Herpetosiphon gulosus: one gene and its partner. The protein of the gene in region 1 interacts with the protein of each later gene in a pairwise test. Links are inferred from orthologs where the notes say so. Each region holds a gene or a part of one and is shown in the gene's direction. Other genes may lie near its edges.

Region 1 (3,136 bases):
GGAATAGCTTCGGCTTGGGCAGCGGCAAACGGCCAATCATCAGCTTGTGGTTTGCGTTTATACAGATAGCAGCTGACTGGAAAATCCGCCTCTTTGATATGCCGTGCGATTACTAAGGCATCGCCGCCGTTATTGCCAGAACCAACCAGCACCAAAACGGCGGGATTAGGTTGCTTGGCAATCACCGTTAATCCAACATCGGCCATGCCGCGTGAAGCCTCGGCCATTAAGTCAGGCCACGTCGCCCCTTCGTCAACAGCGCGTTGCTCAATTGCCCGAATTTGGGCAGCGGTTGTAATGTGATACCCAGGCACAATTTTTGGCATCGTTGCCTCACCACACTTAATACTATCGAAAATTATACACCACAGGCTTAGCCAATCCATGGGCGATTTAGCAAGGATTAACGAAACACTAGCAGAACGAGCAAGGGGTAAGTTGTCAGGGGCTAGGGATCAGTTAGGCTGAAACTACGAAGAACGCGCAGTTTCTCGAGCCACGAATTGCACGAATGATTATTCTGTTGAGCCATGTGACTGAATGCTAGACCCTGATCCCTGAATCCTGACCCCTCTTTCTCTCTACGCCTCTGCGTTAAAATCTAGTCCCTGATCGCTGAATCCTGATCCCTCTGTGCTTTTGCCTGCTGACTTTTGACTTTTGATTTCTGCCTAAACCACTGCCTGTGCTATCATAGACAATGGACAAAACGTCTACCATACGGAGGATTGATATTTCAATGGCTCAATATGATGTTGTGATTATTGGTTCAGGGCCAGGCGGTGAAGTTGCTGCCTTGCGAGCTGTCCAATTGGGCTTAAAAGTCGCTGTCGTCGAAAAAGAACAAGTCGGCGGTGTCTGTTTAAATATTGGCTGTATTCCTACCAAATCGCTGTTGCACTGCGCCGACTTGCTGGAAGAAACCAAAGAAGGCAAGAAGTTTGGCGTAATCACGGGCGAAGTTTCGTTCGATCTCAAGGGCGCGATGGGCCACAAAGAAAAAGTGGTCAAAACCATGCGCACAGGTCTCGAAGGCTTGTTCAAAAAGAAGAAAATCGACCTCTATCGCGGGTTTGGCCGTTTAGCTGGCACCAACAAAGTTGCCGTCAAAGCCAACGATGGCACCGAAACCGTCATCGAAACCAAGAATGTGATTTTGGCGGTTGGCTCGACTCCTCGCGCCTTGCCATTTGCACCATTCGACGAGCAACGGATCGTTTCGAGCACTGGAGCCTTGAGCTTGCCCGAAGTGCCCAAACATTTGGTAGTGATCGGCGGCGGGATCATCGGCTGCGAATTTGCCTCGATGTACCGCACCTTTGGCGCGCAAGTGAGCATCATCGAAATGTTGCCGCGAATTGTTGCCACTGAGGATGAAGAAATTTCGGCTGAATTGGCCAAAGCCTTCACCAAACGCGGCATCAAGCTCTACACTGGCTCAAAAACCAAGGCCGTCAACAAACGCGCCGATGGTGCTAGCGTAGTTTTTGAAGGCCCAGATGGCAAAGAACAAACCTTAGAAGCCGATTATGTGCTGATTGGCACGGGGCGTGCTCCTTTGACCAAAAACATTGGCCTCGAAGAAGTTGGCGTAACCATCGACGAACGCGGCTATATCCCAGTCAATGCCACCATGCAAACCAATATTGCCAATATTTATGCAATTGGCGATGTTGTGCCAACCCCATGGCTGGCCCACGTTGCCTCAGCCGAAGGCGTGATTGCGGTTGAACATATCGCAGGCCACCACACCAACCCAATCAACTACGACATTATTCCAAGCTGTGTCTACTGTTCGCCCGAAGTGGCGCACGTTGGCTTGACCGAAGCTCAGGCCAAAGAACGCGGCTATAATGTCAAAGTTGGCAAGTTCCCATTTGCGGCGGTTGGCAAAGCTACAGCCATTGGCAATCGCGATGGCTTTGTCAAAATCGTGGCCGACGCTGAATATGGCGAAATCCTTGGGTTTCATATGATTGGGCCTCGCGTGACCGAGTTGGTTGCCGAAGGCGGCTTGGCTTTGAGCCACGAAGCCACAGTCGAATCGTTGTTAGCGACGATTCACGCCCACCCAACTTTGTACGAAGCCATGCACGAAGCTGGTCATGCCTTGCTTGATGGCACACTGCACCTCTAAATTAAATTTCGCTGAATCAGCTTGCGAAGGACACGAAGCGCCAATTCTGGTGTTTTGCGTCCTTCGTAATTATTGAAGCCTTGGTTGCCATGAAAATTTTGATTATTTCGAAAGCCCTGACCGCCGCTACCTACCACCGCAAGCTTGAATTGATTGCGACTGAGCCAGATGTTGAATTGACGGCGATTGTGCCACCGATGTGGTTTGAACCTAGCGTTGGCGAGTATCCGCTGGAAGTGCAAACGCCACGCAATTATCGCATGCATGTTGTGCCACTTGCTCATAATGGCCATCATCATACCTTTTGGTGGCAGGGTTTGGGCAAATTAATCGCCGCTGAGCAACCAGATATTCTGCATGCCGACGAAGAAGCCTTTAATTTGGCAACATTTCAGGCGTTTTGGCATGCCCGTAAAACCCAAGCCAAACTTTGTTTTTACAACTGGGCTGATGTAGCGCGGCGTTATCCACCGCCATTCAGTTTCTTCGAGCGCTACAGCTATCGCCATGCCGCCCATGCAATTGCTGGCAATCATTTGGCCAAGCAACTCATTCGCGATCACGGCTACACAGGCCCAATCAGTGTCATTCCGCAATTTGGGGTTGATGAGGCGATTTTTACGCCTGCGCCTGAGCCATTACCCGCAAAACCGTTTGTCGTGGGCTTTTTTGGGCGCTTGATGCGCTCGAAGGGTGTGCTGGATTTATTGGCAGCACTCGAACGTTTGCCCAGCGATATTCATTGCCGTTTGATTGGCAAGGGTGATTTGAGCAACGAAGTTGAACAACGCATCGCCAAAGCGCCGCTGGCTGGGCGGGTTACGCTTGAGCCGTTGATTCCCTCCAGCGCCATGCCCGAGGCCATGCGCAGTGTGCATGCCTATGTTCTGCCCTCGCGCACCACTCCCAATTGGAAAGAGCAATTTGGGCGGGTCTTGATTGAAGCCATGGCCTGCGGTGTACCAGTGATTGGCTCCAATTCAGGCGAGATTCCCCATG
Region 2 (3,312 bases), on another replicon or contig:
CCGTCACCTTGATTGTGGCTGAACTTGGCTATTTGGGCTATTACATCGGCGGTAGTTATATTTACACTGATAAAACCACCGATAGCCCCTTACCCGATATTGTCAAGCAAAAAGCTGGTCAGCCTGAACTTGGTCAGATGCTTTCCGACTTTTTTGGCCAATATAGCCGTGCACCGTGGGTTTCAATTTTTGCTGGGCTGTTGATGGTATTACTATTGGTTGGTTTTACGCTCACCAGTGAAGGCTTGCGCCGCTCGTTGGATATTACACGGCCTCGCCGTTGGTATTGGCGCAACCTGTTGCAACGCAAAACTAGCAAATCTAAGCTAAATCAGGCTACCTAGGGCTTTGCTATCGCCAATCATTTTTTGCTGTCGCTCACCTGTTCCACCTCAGCGCCGGAACGGGTACAATAGAGAGAGCAACATACTAAACATCACGGTTATCGACCGTCACAATAAGGACTAGATCAATGACTCACCCGCTGCTGATTGGGTTGAACGCCCAACAACAACGCGCAGTCCAAGCGATTCATGGGCCAGTGTTGGTGCTGGCTGGCCCAGGCTCGGGCAAGACCCGCGTGCTGACTCATCGGATTGCCTATTTAATTAATGAAGTTGGGGTGCGCCCCTATAACATTTTAGCCGTCACCTTTACCAACAAGGCTGCCCGCGAAATGCGCGAACGGCTTGGAAATTTGATTGGCGAAAGTCGGGCGCACGATGTAATGATGGGCACATTCCACTCAATTTGCGCTCGTTGGTTGCGCCGCGATATTCAGCATCTGCAACGCGCCAACGATTTTGTGGTCTATGATGCCGATGATCAGCAACGGGTAATGAAGCAGATTTTGCGCGAATTGGATTTAAGCGAGAAGCAATATAATCCGCGTTCAATTCATGCCCGCATCTCCGCTGCCAAAAACGAGATGATTGGGGTAGCTGAGTTTGCCCGCAGCGTTAGCAGCTATTTTGATGAAATTGTCTTGCGCTGTTATGAGCGCTACGAAAAACAATTGCTAGCCAATAATGCTCTCGATTTTGACGACCTGCTGCTCAAAACCGTGAATTTATTTGAATATCATCTCGATGTGCTGGCGCGGTATGCCGAACGCTATGTGCATGTGATGGTTGATGAGGTTCAAGATACCAATCGGGTGCAATTTTCGCTGATCAATCAGGTTGGCGCTGGCCATAACAACTACTTTTTGATCGGCGATATTCAGCAATCAATTTATGCTTGGCGTGGGGCGCGGTTGGCGAATGTGCGCGAATTTGAAGAGGCGCACCCCGATGTCCAAATTATTCCACTAGAGCAAAATTACCGTTCCACCCAACCAATTCTTGATGTCGCCCAATCGATCATCGATGCAGCTTATGATCGTCGCCATACCACCAAAATCTGGACTGATCAGCAGGATGGCGAGTTGGTTTCGTTGGTCGAGGCCTATGATCACAATGAAGAAGCGCGGTGGGTGGCCGATGAAATTATGCGCATTCGGGGCCGCGAAGGCCGCTCACTCGATGATTTTGCTGTGATGTATCGCACCAACGCCCAATCCCGCGCCTTTGAAGAAGCCATGATCAGCCGCAACCTGCGCTATCGATTGGTCGGCGGCACGCGCTTCTACGAACGCAAAGAAATCAAAGATATTGTGGCATATCTGCGAATTATCCATAATCCCCACGATGAAGTTAGTTTGCTACGGGTGATCAACGTGCCAGGCCGCAGCATCGGCGATCGCACCCAGCAAGAGCTATTGCAATGGGCACGCAATCTTGATGTCTCAATTTGGGATGCCCTCGAACTGCTAGCTACCAATGAAGCCCAAAGCCCGCCGATCAGCGGGCGAGCACGCAACGCCGTTGAGCAGTTTCAAAAATTGGTCGCTGGCCTACGCGATTTGCGCCACGATTTGATGCTCGGCGAGTTGATTCAGCGCTTGCTTGAGCGTGTGCCCTTGCAAGAGTTGCTGGTAGCCGAATATGGCGAAGAAGAAGGCGCAGAGCGTTGGGAAAATATTCTCGAATTGCAAAACGTTAGTATGGAATATCTGGCCCTGCCTACCGAAGATCAATTGCCGCGCTTTTTAGAAGAAGTCGCCTTGGTTAGCGATGTAGATAGCCTTGATTCCAACAAAGAGCGCGAGCCTGGTGTGACCCTGATTACGCTGCACCAAGCCAAGGGTTTAGAGTACCCGGTGGTATTTTTAGCAGGCTTAGAAGAAGGCTTGTTGCCGCACGGACGCTCAGTCGATGATCCTGAAAGCATCGAGGAAGAACGGCGCTTGCTGTATGTTGGGACAACTCGCGCCAAACAACGGCTGTACATGCTCTATGCTTTCAAACGGGCAACTTGGGGTCGCACCGATATCACGATTCCTTCGCGCTTTTTGGGCGATATTCCCAAAGATTTGCTGCAGCGCACGCCCACCCGTGAAGTCAAACAGATGCCAGTTCATGCGGCGACCCAATGGCAAAGCAATCCGCCGCAACGCACGCGGGGCACGCAACCAAGCACCAGCAGCATGTGGAGCGGCGCGAGTGGCCCAGTGCGGCCAAAACGCCCCGAACGTGAGCCAAGCGCCGCCAGTTATAGCGCTGGCGATAAAGTGCGCCACGCCAACTTCGGCGAGGGTGTGGTGGTCAGCAGCAAAATGGTCGGCGACGACGAAGAAGTCACGGTGGCGTTTCCAGGCAAAGGTGTGAAAAAGCTCTTAGCCGCCTTCGCCAAACTCGAACGGGTCTAGCACGGTTTAGGAGGAATCGATGAATCAAACAATGTGGGATGCGGTTGATCAGTATATTTCCGATCGATTAGTCCAAGCTGACCCAGCCTTGGATGCAGCCTTGCAGGCTAGTGCCGACGCTGGCTTACCACCAATCAATGTTGCACCCAATCAAGGCAAATTGCTGCATCTGTTTGCGCTGATGTGTGGGGCTAAACGCATTTTAGAGATTGGCACGCTGGGTGGTTATAGCTCAATTTGGTTGGCTCGCGCTTTGCCAGCCAATGGCAAATTGATTACCTTGGAATATGAGCCGCATCACGCTGAGGTTGCCAAAGCCAATATCGTTAAGGCAGGCCTGAGCCAAAAGGTTGAAGTTCGGGTTGGCGCAGCGCTCGATAGTTTAGCTCAGTTGGCCGAAGAAAAGATTGAGCCATTCGATCTGATTTTTATTGATGCTGACAAGCCCAATAACCCGCACTATTTGGCTTGGGCACTCAAATTTGCCCATGTTGGCACGGTGATTATTGGCGATAATGTGGTGCGCAACGGTGCAGTCATCGATCCCAGCAATCCAGACCCAG

What was found.
Region 2: the proteins of lpdA (region 1) and ABEB26_RS17285 interact in binary tests that used the Escherichia coli proteins (3 or more experiments, as listed by UniProt). The link is inferred for Herpetosiphon gulosus from one-to-one orthologs.

What each region holds. Positions count from the first base shown.
Region 1 is NZ_BAABRU010000010.1:122,692-125,827, reverse strand. What follows is about bases 129-2,938. They hold lpdA (dihydrolipoyl dehydrogenase), read left to right. Parts: upstream 129-739; coding sequence 740-2,137; downstream 2,138-2,938. Other genes in these bases: ABEB26_RS14845 (glycosyltransferase), read left to right, coding at 2,227-2,938; ABEB26_RS14855 (NAD(P)H-hydrate epimerase), read right to left, coding at 129-326. In the rest of the region: more of ABEB26_RS14855, read right to left, coding at 1-128; more of ABEB26_RS14845, read left to right, coding at 2,939-3,136. UniProt on the Escherichia coli protein: Lipoamide dehydrogenase is a component of the glycine cleavage system as well as of the alpha-ketoacid dehydrogenase complexes.
Region 2 is NZ_BAABRU010000012.1:189,646-192,957, reverse strand. What follows is about bases 125-3,110. They hold ABEB26_RS17285 (ATP-dependent helicase), read left to right. Parts: upstream 125-472; coding sequence 473-2,749; downstream 2,750-3,110. Other genes in these bases: ABEB26_RS17280 (O-methyltransferase), read left to right, coding at 2,769-3,110; ABEB26_RS17290 (ABC transporter permease), read left to right, coding at 125-344. Also shown: more of ABEB26_RS17290, read left to right, coding at 1-124; more of ABEB26_RS17280, read left to right, coding at 3,111-3,312. UniProt on the Escherichia coli protein: A helicase with DNA-dependent ATPase activity. Unwinds DNA duplexes with 3'-5' polarity. Translocates on single-stranded DNA with 3'-5' polarity. Initiates unwinding more efficiently from a nicked substrate than double-stranded DNA.